Regions from separate parts of the Bradyrhizobium sp. LTSPM299 genome, predicted to be linked through region 4. Evidence: predicted binding sites of a transcription regulator. Region 4 holds the regulator's gene; each other region holds the start of a gene.
The links. Region 4 encodes PhoB, which activates phosphate uptake and scavenging genes when phosphate is short. Its sites were predicted from a motif close to TGTCATNNANCTGTCAT; they were not measured.

Region 1: a site for PhoB is predicted at 2,129-2,145, ahead of UP10_RS20465 (acetoacetate decarboxylase). Genes of this name have one in related genera too.
Region 2: a site for PhoB is predicted at 2,517-2,533, ahead of UP10_RS10605 (alkaline phosphatase D family protein). Genes of this name have one in related genera too.
Region 3: a site for PhoB is predicted at 2,154-2,170, ahead of UP10_RS16595 (RNA degradosome polyphosphate kinase). Genes of this name have one in related genera too.

What each region holds. Positions count from the first base shown of each region.
Region 1 is NZ_JYMU01000039.1:90,003-93,698, forward strand. Features, by position in the region: gene UP10_RS20460 (MFS transporter) at 1-1,156, shown strand, start outside; gene UP10_RS20465 (acetoacetate decarboxylase) at 1,172-1,954, opposite strand; gene UP10_RS20470 (patatin-like phospholipase family protein) at 2,185-3,351, shown strand; gene UP10_RS20475 (acyl-CoA carboxylase subunit beta) at 3,473-3,696, opposite strand, start outside.
Region 2 is NZ_JYMU01000016.1:33,867-37,562, reverse strand. Features, by position in the region: gene UP10_RS10610 (aldo/keto reductase) at 1-700, opposite strand, end outside; gene UP10_RS10605 (alkaline phosphatase D family protein) at 869-2,449, opposite strand; gene UP10_RS10600 (hypothetical protein) at 2,692-3,123, opposite strand; gene UP10_RS10595 (indolepyruvate ferredoxin oxidoreductase family protein) at 3,260-3,696, opposite strand, start outside.
Region 3 is NZ_JYMU01000027.1:75,007-78,702, reverse strand. Features, by position in the region: gene UP10_RS16595 (RNA degradosome polyphosphate kinase) at 1-2,079, opposite strand, end outside; gene UP10_RS16590 (P-loop NTPase family protein) at 2,215-2,892, opposite strand; gene UP10_RS16585 (CDP-alcohol phosphatidyltransferase family protein) at 2,910-3,452, opposite strand; gene purM (phosphoribosylformylglycinamidine cyclo-ligase) at 3,612-3,696, shown strand, end outside.
Region 4 is NZ_JYMU01000058.1:14,004-17,699, reverse strand. Features, by position in the region: gene pstB (phosphate ABC transporter ATP-binding protein PstB) at 1-283, shown strand, start outside; gene phoU (phosphate signaling complex protein PhoU) at 295-1,011, shown strand; gene phoB (phosphate regulon transcriptional regulator PhoB) at 1,065-1,775, shown strand; gene UP10_RS29140 (GcrA family cell cycle regulator) at 1,942-2,451, opposite strand; gene UP10_RS29135 (aspartate aminotransferase family protein) at 2,934-3,696, shown strand, end outside.

The DNA.
Region 1 (3,696 bases), on a different contig from region 4:
GGAGTTCGGCTGGTCCACCGCCGAGATTTCCTCCGCGCTGTCGATCCGCTTCATCCTGTTCGGGCTGATGGCGCCGTTCGCTGCCGCGCTGCTGAATCGTTACGGCCTGCGTAACGTGACGCTGGTGGCGCAGCTGATCGTGGTCTCCGGACTGCTTGCCTCGCTCGCCATGACCCATGTCTGGCAGCTGGTGCTGCTGTGGGGCGTCGTGATCGGGATCGGCACCGGCATGACCGCGCTGGTGCTCGGCGCAACCATCGCCGCCCGCTGGTTTGTGGCCCGCCGCGGCCTCGTCGTCGGCATCCTGACCGCGAGCGTCGCGACCGGGCAGCTCGCCTTCCTGCCGCTGCTCGCGACCCTGACCGAGCGCTATGGCTGGCGCGTCGCACTCGCGCTGGTCTGCGTCGTGCTCGGCGTCGCCGCTTTTGCCGTGCTGATGCTGATGCGCGACCGGCCGAGCGATCTCGGCCTGCGGCCATACGGCGATGAAGGCACCGCGCCCTTGCCCGCCCCTCCGCCGGCCAATGCGCCGATCATGTCGGCCGCGCTCGGCACGCTCCGCGACTCCGCGAAGTCGCGGGTGTTCTGGATCCTGTTTGCGACCTTCTTCGTCTGCGGCGCCTCGACCAACGGCCTGGTCCAGGTCCATTTAATCCCGATGTGTCTCGACTACGGCATCCCGCAGGTGCAGGCCGCGAGCCTGCTCGCCGCGATGGGCATCTTCGACTTCTTCGGCACCATCATCTCCGGCTGGCTGTCGGACCGTTATGACAATCGCTATCTGCTGTGCTGGTATTACGGCCTGCGCGGGCTGTCGCTGGTGTGGCTGCCGTTCTCGGACTTCTCGTTCTACGGCCTGTCGCTGTTTGCGATGTTCTACGGGCTCGATTGGATCGCGACCGTGCCGCCAACCGTGCGGCTGACCGCGCAGCGCTTCGGCGCCGAGCGCGCCAACATGGTGTTCGGCTGGATCTTTGCCGGTCATCAGCTCGGCGCCGGCGTAGCCGCGTTCGGTGGGGGCCTGTCGCGGACGCTCTACGCGAGCTACCTGCCGGCGTTCTTCATCGCAGGCGCGCTGTGCGTGTTCGCGTCTGTGATCGTGCTGGCGATCTCGCGGCCGGAGCCACAACCACAGGCGAAACCGGTCGCCGCCTGAAAATATCGGTGGGAGCTACTCCGCAGCAAGGCTAGTCGGCGCGGCTTCGTGAGCTTGCTTGTTGTAGTCGTGCACGACGCGGCCGAACGGCAGCGTCAAATCGGCCAGGAAATGATGCGCACCGATGACGCGCTTGACCGGGAAGTCGGCCACCGGCGCGTTGACATGCGGCACCAGATGCAGCCGGCCGGGCCCGATCCACGAGCCCTTGACCACAATGTCGGTGAGGTTGATCGCGACCAGTTGGCAGATCTCGAGATGGCCATCGACGCCCGGGATCATCTTCAGATTGATCTGCGTCTTCGACAGCGTGGCGCGGGTGACGTCGCCATTGCCGGCCATCGCCTCGTGCTTGTAGCCCATCGTGCCCATGGCGACGAGCTGCCCGGCATATTCCAAAGTGCCGGTCAGCGTGTCCTTGACGATCTCGAGCTTGGGATGGGCGTATTTCTTCGGAAAGCCCCAGATCTCGCGGCCGGCCGCGATCGGCGGATCGTCATCGAGATACATCTGGCAGACGAAATTGACGTCCTCGCCATGCAGCCGCGCCGGGATTACGAGACCGGACTCAGTGTAGCTGCCGAAGCCGGAAGAGTCGGGCATCTTGATCCATTCATAATGCACGATCGGATCGGCGATCGGCTCAAGCGGCTCGGGCAGGCCGGCGCGGATCAATTCCGGATCGGTCTCGTAGGTGATGACGAGGAATTCGCGGTCGACGAAACGATAGGGCCCGGCCGGATAGCTCGGACCGGCAGCCGGCATCGACGGAAGCTTGAGCAGATCTTCCCTGCGCATCGTGAAATCCCCTTGTTTGGAAAAATTGATCGGAGGCTAGCCGCCGAGATTGACAGCGATGTGAGGGATTTCCGTCAGCCGCGTGACCTGACCCGTGTGACCTGCGTTTTGCGGAGAGGCCAATGCTAACCATGCAGGCAAACGCACCAGATGCACCGCGCGCGGGCGGCAGCCTGTCATCACGGCGTCACGGCTGCGCTGAATTCTCGCCGCAAATTGGAGTGCCAGTCATGGACGCGCGATCCCCTCATATCGACGATATCGATCACCAGATGCCGGGCTGGCGGCCCGAGGGGTGCAATCGGGTCGCGCTGGTGCTGCAGGGCGGCGGCGCGCTCGGCGCCTACCAGGCCGGCGTCTATCAGGCGCTGCACGAGGTCAATATCGAGCCGGACTGGGTGTGCGGCGTCTCGATCGGCGCGATCAACTCGGCGATCATCGCCGGCAATCCGCCGGAAAAGCGGCTGGAGCGGCTGCATACGTTCTGGGACCGCATCACCAGCCGCAAGATCTGGCACTACACGCCGGACGGCGACATCTTCCGCAAGGCGCGCAACTTCACCAGTTCAATGATGACGACGACGCTGGGGCAACCCGGCTTCTTCACCCCGCATCAAGCCAATCCATGGTTGAGCCCGACCGGTTCGCGCACCGCCACCAGCTATTACGACACCGCGCCGTTGCGCGAGACGCTGCTTGAGCTGGTCGATTTCGACCGCATCAATTCGAAGACAATGCGCTTCGCAGTCGGCGCCGTGAACGTGCTCTCCGGCAATTTCATCTATTTCGACAATGCTCATGACGAGATCATTCCTGAGCACATCATGGCGAGCGGCGCGCTGCCGCCGGCCCTGCCGATGGTGAAGGTCGGCACCGATCATTTCTGGGATGGCGGCATCGTCTCCAACACGCCGCTGCAGCATCTGCTCGACCAGGAAGACAACGCCAACTCGCTGGTGTTCCAGGTCGACCTGTTCTCGGCTCGCGGCACGCTGCCGCGCGACATCCAGGACGTGATGGCCCGCCACAAGGACATCATGTATTCCTCGCGCACCCGCTACAACACCGACGTCTACCGCAAGACCTATAGCCTGCGCACCGCCCTGCACAACGCGCTGGCAAAAATCCCTGACGATCAATTGTCCGAGGAAGAGCGCCAGCTCAAGAAATCCAACAGCAAGCTGCCGGGGATCACGCTGCTGCAACTGATCTATCAGCAGAAGGCCTATGAGGGCGACGCCAAGGACCACGAATTCTCCGGCACCTCGATGCGCGAGCACTGGGCCAGCGGACATGAGGACACCAAGCGCTCGCTGAAGCGGCGCGACTGGATCAAGATGCCCGAGAGCGGCATGGGCATCGTGATCCACGACGTGCATCGCGAGAGCGAGCCGTAGAATAATGATGTCATTCCGGGATGGTCCGAAGGACCAGACCTCAGGTGCGCAATTGCGCACCGGGGAATCTCGAGATTCCGGGTTCGATGCTTCGCATCGCCCCGGAATGACGGGTCAGAAACTACGGCCGCGTCGACATGTTGCTCGGCGGGCCGACGTTGCGGATCGGCTCGGCCAGACGCGCGAACTCGCAGAGCAGTGAACGCGTCTTGCGGGGGTCGATCACCTCCTCGACCCAGAACTTCTCGGCCGAACGAAACGGCGAACGCAGCTTGTTGAGACGATCCTCGATCTCGCGCTGCTTCGCCGCGGGATCGGCGGCCGCGTCGATCTCGGCGCGATACG
Region 2 (3,696 bases), on a different contig from region 4:
GGCTTTCGGCACGCGAGGCTTTCGGGATCGCCACGACGCCGTCCTGGTCGAGCAGCCATTTCAGCGCCACTTGTGCTGCGGTCGCATCATGCTTCCTACCGATCTTCGTCAGCGTCTCGTCGGTGGCAAACCGTCCCTGCGCCAGCGGGCAATAGGCGACCAGCGGGATCGATTTCGCGGCGAGATATTTTCGCAGCGGCGTCTGGTCCAGCATCGCGTGATACTCGACCTGGTTGCAGGCAATCGGCGCCTGGATGTCCTCGACCGCTTTTTTCAACAACGCCGTCGTGAAGTTCGCAACGCCGATCGCGCGGGTGCGGCCCTCCTCCTTCAGCTTCATCAGCGTCTCGAAGACGGCCGGCAGGTTCATGCTCCGCGACGGCCAGTGCACGAGATAGAGGTCGACGTGGTCGAGACGCAGTTTCTTCAGGCTGGTGTCGAAGGCTTTTCGGATCGCATCGGGCGCCAGATTCTCGTGCCAGACCTTCGTGGTCACGTGCAAATCCTTGCGCGCCACTTTGGAAGCTGCGATCGCGGCCCCGATCGGCTCCTCATTGGCGTACATTTCGGCGGTGTCGATATGCCGGTAGCCGAGCCCGAGCGCGCTCTCGACCGCCGCGCGGCCGGCATCCCCCTGCATGCGGAAGGTGCCGAGCCCCAGCCGGGGCACGCTGATGCCCTGTGTTTGCAGATTTTCCATGGATAACTCCTGAAGAGATGCAGGCCACTGGGGGGATCAGCGGCGTCACACGAACAATCGATTGCGGGACGTGATGAAATGGCAGGGCTGCCGGTGCGTAACTTGCCTGCAAATCCGCCGACAGGGCAAGATATCCGCCATCAAGATGTCGCGACTGAAATTGGTCGCTCAGATGTGCTGCGCCATGATCTGGCCGGGCCGCGCGTCCGGCCGTGGCGGGATATCGACCGACCAGAGGTCGTGGTTGTCGACGTCCTTCAGCGTCACCGTCATCACGGAGGTTTTGCCGTCGATGTCGACGCGGCCGAAGAATTGCAGCCCGAAGCACGGCGCAAGGTTGTCTCCCTGCTCGGCGCTGCAGCCCTTCTGATACATCGACTTGGGACCAAAGGTGTTGTCGAGTTCGCCCGGCGACCAGGTGCCTGCATGCAACGGGCCGGAGACGAATTCCCAGAACGGCTCGAAATCCTGGAACACCGCGCGGTTCGGGTCGTAGTGATGCGCGGCAGTGTAGTGCATATCAGCAGTAAGCCACACTGTGTTGCGGATGCCGGCGCGTTTCATGAATGACAGCAAATCGGCGATCTCGTGCTCGCGCCGCGAGGGCGGCCCGTCGCCGAGCGCGACCGCATCCAGGCTGATCAAGCCGATCGGCAGATCCGCCGCGATCACCTTCCAGGTCGCATCCGACGCCACCAGTTCGCGCTTCAGCCAGGCGAGCTGGCTCTGGCCGAGAATGAACGTCTGGTCCGGATCGCCCTCTTTGTTCCAGGTGGAATCGCGGTAGGAGCGCATGTCGATGACGAACACGTCGAGCAGCGGCCCATAGGCGATCTTGCGATAGACCCGGCCGTCGCGCTCCGGCATCAGCCGCATCGGCATGAATTCGTGGAAGGCGCGGCGCGCCCGCGCCACCAGCTGTGACGTCCCATCCTGATCGTAGCCCGTCGCATCAGTAGTGCCGATCGGCGACCAGTCGTCGGCCACCTCGTGATCGTCCCATTGCGCAAACATCGGCACTTCCGAATGGAAGGCGCGGAAATTATCGTCGAGCCAGTTGTATTTGTAGTTGCCGCGAAACTGGTCGAGGCTGTGCGCGACGACGGATTTTTCCTCAGTGACGATGTTTCGCCAGACTTCGCCGTTCGGGAGTTCCAGCTTCGACGGCACCGTGCAGTCGGCATAGATGTGATCGCCGGAATGGATGAAGAAATCGGGGCGCTCGTTCAGCATGGTACGGTAGCTGCGCATGCCGCCGCGCGCGGGATCGATACCCCAGCCCTGACCCGCAACATCGCCGGACCAGACGAACGAGACCGAACGCCGATCGACCGGCGCGGTGCGAAAACGTCCGACGCGGCTCTCGCCGGCGACGCCATCGTGATCGTCGAAGCGCACGCGATAGAAGATATCCTGACCGGGCGGGAGACCATCGAGCAGCAGTTTTGCGGTGAAGTCGCGGTCGGGCAGCGCGTCGGTCGACGTCGCGCGCAGGATATTCGCGAAGCTTTCGGTGGTGGAGCATTCCACTTGCATCCGCGCCGCGCGATCGGCGCGCGCCCAGATCACTGCGGAATCAGAGGCGACGTCGCCGGACTGGATGCCGGCAATCTGCGGGCGATCCGCGGCACGGCTGAGATAAGGTCGTGCAAGAGAGCCCAATCCCGCCAACGCGGCCGTAGACGCCGAGCGTACCAGGAGCTGACGCCGGGTGAGACCTCGCATCCGCGCGGAAATCGCTATCGCCATCGAAAGACCTTCGTCGAATCACGACGAAGGTTTTGCCTGCGCTGCTTGACTCCCGGCTTACGGTTTTACGACAGCGGGATGACTCTCGGGAGGGCCCGAAAGCCGAGCGCTCGAAGCCGAACCCGTCACCCTGAGGAGGCCGCGAAGCGGCCGTCTCGAAGGGCGCACGGCCCGATGTGGCCGCGCATCCTTCGAGGCTCGCTCCGCTCGCACCTCAGGATGACGGGTCTAATCTGAGCGCCTCACCGCCGCCAGCCACAGATACCGCCGGACTTGCACGGCCAGGTCTGGATCCGGATATCGCGTGCTTCCGCATCGAGCGGGTTGGTATGCCGCCGCGCGAGCTTTGCACGCGCGGGAACGCGCGCGATCTTGCGCGGCTGCTCAGCCGGCGCCATCACCCTGGTCGTACGCACCGGCTTCCGCAGCTTGACCTGCGGCTGCACGACCTTTGGCTCAACGCTCGCCTGCGCGTCATTGCGACGCTCGGAATTCGCCTCGACCGCCACCGGCTCAAACTGCGCCGGCGGACCGAGCCGCTTCGGCGACAGCACGGCCGTGGACAGATCGAGGCCGAAGAATTCGCTCGGTCGGTACTCGTCAGCGAACGCCACGCCACCCAACGCCAGGAGCACGGTACAAACGGCTGCAACAAAAGCACTTTTCAGGACCATGAAACGGCCTCCTGAAATCACTCAAAGGGAACATCGATCATGTAGGAACCCGGCCGCGCAAATCCAACCGATGCTGCGGGCAGGGTTACCAGTCAACCATGACTTCAGCGGAAGGTTCCCGTAAGGCCCCTCCGCGCTACTCGGCAGCCTGCGCCACCGGCTGGCCGATCGCGCTTTCCAGCCGCGCGCATTCGGCGCGGTAGCGAGCGACACCGGCTTCCTTGATGTGGCCATAGCCGCGCACGAGATCGGCCGTCCTGGCCAGCGCGGTCAAGCGCGGCAGATCGACCGTCTTGCCGTCGAGATGACGCAGGATCATCGCCGCATAGTCGACCGGCAATGCACGCTCCATCTTCCGCTCTGCGGTGTAGCCGAAGATGTCGAACGCGGTGCCGCGCAAGCCCTTCAGCCGCGCCAGCAGACCGAACGACTTGAACACCCATGGGCCGAATTCGCGCTTCCGCAGATGCCCGGTGACGGGATCGCGTTGCGCCAGCAGTGGCGGCGCGAGCAGCACCTTGAGCCCGGAATCGCCCTCGAACTGCTCCTTCAGCGCCCGCGCGAACTCACCAT
Region 3 (3,696 bases), on a different contig from region 4:
TTCGCCTTTCGCGGCCTTCATACGCGTTGACGATCCATCCGGCAACAATTGCCAGCTCTGCTCGGTGTCCTTCAGGTTGGCGACCATGATCTGTTCGAGAACCTGCTGATGCACCGTGGGATTTTGCAGCGGACAGAGCACTTCGACGCGGCGGTCGAGGTTTCGCGGCATCATGTCGGCGGACGAGATATACACAGCAGCTTTCGTGCTCGGCAGGCCTTGCCCCATGCCGAAGCAGTAGATTCGGCCATGTTCCAGGAAGCGGCCGATGATCGATTTGACGCGGATATTCTCGGATAGTCCGGGCAGGCCGGGCCGCAGGCAACAGATGCCGCGCACCACGAGCTCGATCGAGACGCCGGCCTGCGAGGCTTCATACAGCGCGTCGATGATATCGGGATCGACCAGCGCGTTCATCTTCATCCAGATCATGCCGGGCCGGCCATGGCGGACATGGGCGATCTCGCCGTGGATGTGTTCGATGATCCGCTTGCGCAACGTCAGCGGCGACACAGCCATCTTCTCGATGTCGCTCGGCTCGGCATAGCCGGTGATGTAATTGAACACCCGCGCAGCATCGCGGCCGATGATCTGGTCCGAGGTGAAGTAGGAGACGTCGGTGTAGATGCGCGCGGTCACCGGGTGGTAGTTGCCGGTGCCGGTGTGCACATAGGTCGTGAGGCTGCCGCCCTCGCGGCGCACCACCATCGACAGCTTGGCGTGGGTCTTCAGCTCGATGAAGCCGTAAACCACCTGCACGCCGGCGCGTTCGAGGTCGCGGGCCCAGCGGATATTGGCCTCCTCGTCGAAGCGCGCCTTCAGTTCGATCAGCGCGGTGACCGACTTGCCGGCCTCGGCGGCATCCGCCAAGGCCCGCACGATCGGAGAGTTGTTCGAGGTGCGATACAGCGTCTGCTTGATTGCGACGACGTCGGGGTCGCGCGCCGCCTGCTGCAGGAACTGGACGACGACGTCGAACGATTCATAGGGGTGATGGACCACCAGGTCCTTCTGTCGGATGGCGGCGAAGATGTCGCCGCCATGGTCGCGCACGCGCTCGGGATGGCGCGGCACATAGGACGGGAATTCAAGGTCGGGGCGATCGAGACGGGTGAGCTGCGACAGCTCGTTCATGGCGAGCACGCCGTCGACCAGGAAGATCTCGTCGTCCGCCGCCGACAGCGCGCGCTGCACGAAGCTGCGCAGCTCTTCCGGCATCTTGGCCTCGATCTCGAGACGGATCACCGATCCGCGCCGGCGGCGTTTGAGCGCGGTCTCGAACAGGCGGACAAGGTCTTCGGCCTCTTCCTCGATTTCGAGCTCGGAGTCTCTGATGATCCGGAACGCACCCTGGCCTTTGACCGTGTAGCCGGGGAACAGCCGGCCGATGAACAGGCCGGTCGCCTGTTCCAGCGTGATCAGCCGCACCGCGCCGCCGTCCTTTGCGACAGGGATACGGATGAAGCGGTCGATCTTGCCGGGCATGCGGATCAGTGCGTTCATCGGCTTGCCATCGGAGACCCGCGCCAGATGCAGCGCCACGGTGAAGCCGAGGTTCGGGATGAAAGGGAACGGGTGGGCCGGATCGATCGCCAGCGGCGTCAGCAGCGGGAAGATGTTGTGGAGGAAGTGATCCTCGATCCAGGTGCGCTCGGACTTGGTGACGTCGCGACCGTCGACCAGCTGGATGCCGGCCCCGGACAGGATCGTGCGGAGGTCGCTCCAGATCGCCTGCTGGTCCGAGGCGAGCTGCGAGACCGACTTGTGGATCATCACGAGCTGTTCCGCCGGCAGTAGGCCGTCCGGGCTGCGCTCGGCAATCCCTTCGCGGACCTGCGCCTTGATGCCGGCGACGCGGACCATGAAGAACTCGTCAAGGTTATTCGCTGAAATCGACAGAAACCGGACGCGCTCCAGCGCGGGATGGCCGAGATTGACTGATTCCTCGAGCACCCGGCGATTGAAATGCAGCCAGGAGAGTTCGCGATTGATGAATCGCTCGGGGCTGGTCGCGATCGCAGGGACCGTCGGGGTGTCCGTCTCTTTGTCTTTTATTTCAATAGCTTGCGACGAGTCCATCAAGTGTCGATCCAATTCGGGGCGTGGGGCCGGGGCGGTCTAGCCGAAGGCCGCGCAAACCATGTGATATTGCGATGACGTTTCAATGACATTGATGTTCCGCCAGCTTCCGTCGTCAAGTCTGGCGGGACCGCTTCAGGCATCGCGCAACAGTTCGGCCGCGAGCGCCCGCGTGACCGGCCGGCCCAGCCGCAGCGCTTCGGTATCCAGCAATTCGACCGCCTGCCGGACGGCGGCATAGGAGCGCTCGATCCGGGTGGTCAGGTAGGTCACGACCGACTCGTCCACGGTCATTTGGCGGTCGGCGCAGAATTTCAGGATCAGGCTGCGAAACACCAAATCGTCGGGCGGCAACAGCGTCACCACCGGCACCGCGCGCAGCCGCGAGCGAAGGTCACGAAGTTCGATCTCGATGGCGGCGGGCGCGATGCGTGCGGTGATCAGGACGAAGGCATCGTCCTGACGCGCGAGATTCATCAGATGGAACATCGCGCGCTCGTCGAAATCTGACGGCCGCAGATCTTCGACCACCAGCGCCCCGGTTGCGAGCGCCGCAGGCACGCCATCCGCGGTCAGCGCATGCGCCGAGGTCGCGCGCGCACCTGATAGCTCGGCCCAGATCGCGGCCAGATGGCTCTTGCCGGAGCCTTCCGGTCCGACCAGCAGCATGATGCGGTTCGGCCAGTCGGGCCAGCGATCGATCAGCGCCAGCGCCGCTTCATTGGCCGGACCCTCGAGGAAGTCGTCGCGGGTCAGTCGCTCCTCGTGCGGCAATGCCAAGGCCAATTGACGAGGTTGAACGCTACCTGCCACACAAATCTCCAAACCAGCTATCGCGCGTCGATCGTGCTCATGTGTCGCACCCACTCGACGAGATAGAGGGAGACGGAAACCAAAGTAAAGGTCGTGACGAATCCCATCAGGATCAGGTCATAGGGGTGTGGCCGGAACCCGAACCCGAGCGAGGCCAGCACCAGCGCCGCGAACGCGACCTGCGCCACCGTATTCAGCTTCGACACCATCAGCGGCTTCATCTCAACCGGCTTGTCGAACAACCATGACACAATCACGGCGGAAACGATCATGATATCGCGCGACACCACGAGGATCACGATCCAGCGTGGCACCGCGCCCCAGATCCCGAGCGCGACATAGATCGAAACCAGCAGCGCCTTGTCGGCGAGGGGATCGAGCAGGGCGCCGAGCTCGCTCGTCATGTTGAAGCGCTTGGCCAGGAAGCCGTCGACTGCGTCCGAGACACCGGCGATCACGAAGATCGCGAATGCGATCTCCATCTGGCTGGAGACGATGGCCCAGACGATCACCGGCACCAGGATGATGCGGCCAAGGGTAATGATGTTCGGAATACTCAACTTGGTCGCTTCCCGGCTACAAGCCTGATTTTACTCGATATCCGGCTCTTGGGTGCAGTGGCCGGATGTTATCTACATAGTTACGCGACGCGTGGGCCGCGAGCCATTGCGCGGCGGCGGAATTCCTCGTAACCAGCCGCTGATCATCTGGAATTGGGCATGACCGAGCGCAAAAACGGGCTCACTTACGCGGATTCGGGCGTCGATATCGATGCCGGCAATCGTCTGGTCGATCTGATCAAAC
Region 4 (3,696 bases):
CGCGCGCACGGTTGCGGTGCGGCCCGAAGTGATCCTGTTCGACGAGCCGTGCTCGGCGCTCGATCCGATCTCGACCGCCAAGGTCGAGGAGCTGATCCAGGAGCTGTCCGAGGACTACACGATCGCGATCGTCACCCACAACATGCAGCAGGCGGCGCGCGTCTCCGACAAGACCGCCTTCATGTATCTCGGCGAACTGATCGAGTTCGACGACACCAACAAGATCTTCACCTCGCCGAGCGATCGACGTACCCAGGATTACATCACCGGCCGGTTCGGTTGAGGAGATAACACATGGCTTCTGAACATACCGCCAAGGCGTTCGACAGCGACCTGCAGGAACTCACCCGCCTGGTCGCCGAGATGGGCGGCCTGGTCGAGCGCATGATCACCGAGTCGGTCGATGCGTTGATCCGCCGCGACGTCGCGCTCGGCAAGCGTGTCGTCGCCGCCGACATCGAGATCGACAGCCTGCAGCGCGTCATCGAGGAACGCGCGGTTCTGACCATCGCGCGCCGCCAGCCGATGGCGATTGATCTGCGCGAGATCGTCGGCGCGATGCGCGTGGCCACCGACCTCGAGCGGATCGGCGACCTCGCCAAGAACATGGGCAAGCGCGTCGCGGCGCTGGAGAGCGATTTCCAGCCGCTCAAGCTGATCCGCGGCCTGGAGCACATGACCGATCTCGTGCTGTCGCAGGTCAAGTCGGTGCTCGACGCCTATGCGGCGCACGATCTGCCGGCGGCGATGGCGGTCTGGAAGGGCGACGAGGAGGTCGACGCGATCTGCACCTCGCTGTTCCGCGAACTGCTGACCTACATGATGGAAGATCCGCGCAACATCTCGTTCTGCATCCATCTGATGTTCTGCGCCAAGAACATCGAGCGGATCGGCGACCACGCCACCAACATCGCGGAAACCGTCTTCTACATGATCGAAGGCCAGCAAATCATGGACAAGCGTCCGAAGGGCGACATGACCAATTTCGCCACCACGGTTCCGGGCAGTTAATTTCGGTTCGCGTCAGGGCAACGGATCAAGACAGAGAGAGAGAACACAAAGCGATGAGCGCACGCATTCTGGTGGTCGAAGACGAAGAAGCGCTGACGACGTTGTTGCGCTACAACCTCGACGCGGAAGGCTATGACGTCGAGACGGTCGGCCGCGGCGACGACGCCGACACGCGGCTGAAGGAGCGCATTCCCGATCTCGTGGTGCTGGACTGGATGCTGCCGGGCCTCTCCGGCATCGAACTGTGCCGCCGCCTGCGGGCGCGGCCCGAGACCAAGCAGCTGCCGATCATCATGCTGACCGCGCGCGGCGAGGAGAGCGAGCGGGTACGGGGCCTTGCCACCGGCGCCGACGACTACATCGTCAAGCCGTTCTCGGTGCCGGAGCTGTTGGCGCGGGTGAAGGGCCTGCTGCGCCGGGCAAGCCCGGAGCGGCTTGCGACCGTGCTGACCTATGGCGACATCGAGCTCGATCGCGAGAAGCGCCGCGTCGCGCGCTCCGGCCGGCCGATCGATCTCGGCCCGACCGAGTATCGGCTGCTCGAGTTCTTCCTTGAGCATCCCGGCCGCGTGTTCAGCCGCGAGCAATTGCTCGACAGCGTCTGGGGCCGCGACATCTATATCGACGAGCGCACCGTCGACGTGCATATCGGCCGTTTGCGCAAGCTGCTCAATCCGGGCCGCGAGCAGGATCCGATCCGCACCGTGCGCGGCGCGGGCTACGCGCTGGATGACCGTTTTGCCAAGGCCGAGCCGCAGCAGTAAGGCCGCGCGAGCTTTCACAATTGTCGTCCCGGCGAAAGCCGGGGCCCATAACCACAAATCTTGATTGTTGGAATACGCTGGAGCCCCAGCGGGGCACAACCACTCGCGTCGGTCGTTATGGATCCCGGCTTTCGCCGGGATGACGCCGTGGATGGAGTCGGCTTACCTACCGCGTCGGCTTGGGCGCCGGCCGCCGGCGATCATTCGCCGGCTGGTAGGCGATGCGCGAGTGATGTGCGCAATAGGGCAGGCCGCCGAGCGCCTTGCCGCCGCAGAAGAAGAAATCCGGGCTCGACGGATCGCCGACCGGCCAATGGCAGGTTGCCTCGTTCAGCTCGAGCAGCGACAGCCGCTGGCTCATCGGCACGACGTTGTCGTAGGTGACCGGATCGGCCTCCATCTCGACCTCGAAGGCGTGGGCCAGCGCGGTGTTGCCGCGCGACACCGGGCGCGCCACCCGCATCATATGCTGCGCCGGACGTGCCTTGCGTTGCCGCGGCGCGGCCGCGGAAGGCGCCTTGGCACGGCCGGACAGGCCGAGCCGGTGCACTTTGCCGATCACGGCATTTCGCGTCACATTGCCAAGTTCCGCCGCGATCTGGCTGGCGGACAGGCCGGATTCCCAGAGCTTCTTCAGCTGCTCGACGCGATCGTCGGACCAGGTCAATACAGTCATCACATTCATCCCTTCGCCTAGCACCGGCCAATCCTTGGAGCGGTGCTGCGAGCCAAATCTCGAAAAACTCCTGCGGTCAGAATCCCTTGGCCCTCGCCGGGCACGCCTATGCGCCCGAACGTCTACGCAGAACGAAAGGCTACTTAAGGGGTCCAGTACTACCGCACGAGATGTCGTACCCGACAGCCCAAACGCTACAATATGGCGTGACTCTGGCGCAAGAGTCCGCGGTCGCGCGTCCACATGTTCCCACACTTATGCATTGCAATTCCACTTTTCCACCGCACCGGAATGCTCCGGATTGCGCTCGATTCGGACCGCAGGAAGGCCGCTTCCGGCGATTGACAGTTACTGCCCGCAGCATAGAATGCCCGTACGTGCCGCCCGAAAAGGCGGCACGTTTTGTTTTCCGAAGCTGGCTGTTGTCGTGTTGGCGTCAAGGCGCGCGGCAATTGTCGGCCTCAAACCCGTCAGTGATGGTCATGACCAACAGCGCAGCGTCGCATCTGCTTCCCGTCTTCGCCAGGGTCGATCTCGGCTTCGAGCGCGGTGAGGGCGCCTGGTTGATCGCAACCAATGGCGACCGCTATCTCGACTTCACCTCCGGTGTCGCGGTGAACGCCCTTGGGCACGCGCACCCGCATCTGGTCGCGGCGCTGCAGGAGCAGGCGACGAAGCTCTGGCACATGTCGAACCTGTTCAAGAGCCCGGACGGCGAGAAGCTCGCCGCGCGGCTTTGCGAGCAGAGCTTCGCCGACTTCGTGTTCTTCTGCAATTCCGGCGCGGAGGCGATGGAGGGCGTGATCAAGCTGGTCCGCCATTATCACTTCTCCAAGGGGCATCCCGAGCGCTACCGCATCATCACCTTCGAAGGCGCCTTCCATGGCCGCACGCTGGGGACGCTCGCCGCCACCGGCTCGGCCAAATACCTCGAGGGCTTTGGCCCGCCGATGGACGGCTTCGACCAGGTGCCGCACGGCGACATCGAAGCCGTCAAGAAGGCGATCGGACCGCACACCGCTGGCATCCTGATCGAACCGGTGCAGGGCGAGGGCGGCGTGCGCTCCGCGCCACATGCCTTCTTCAAGGCGTTGCGCCAGCTCTGCGACGAGCACGGCCTGCTGCTCGCGTTCGACGAGGTGCAGACCGGCATGGGCCGCACCGGCGATCTGTTCGCCTACAAGCGCACCGGCGTCACACCCGACGTGATGTCGCTCGCCAAGGCGCTCGGCGGTGGCTTCCCGA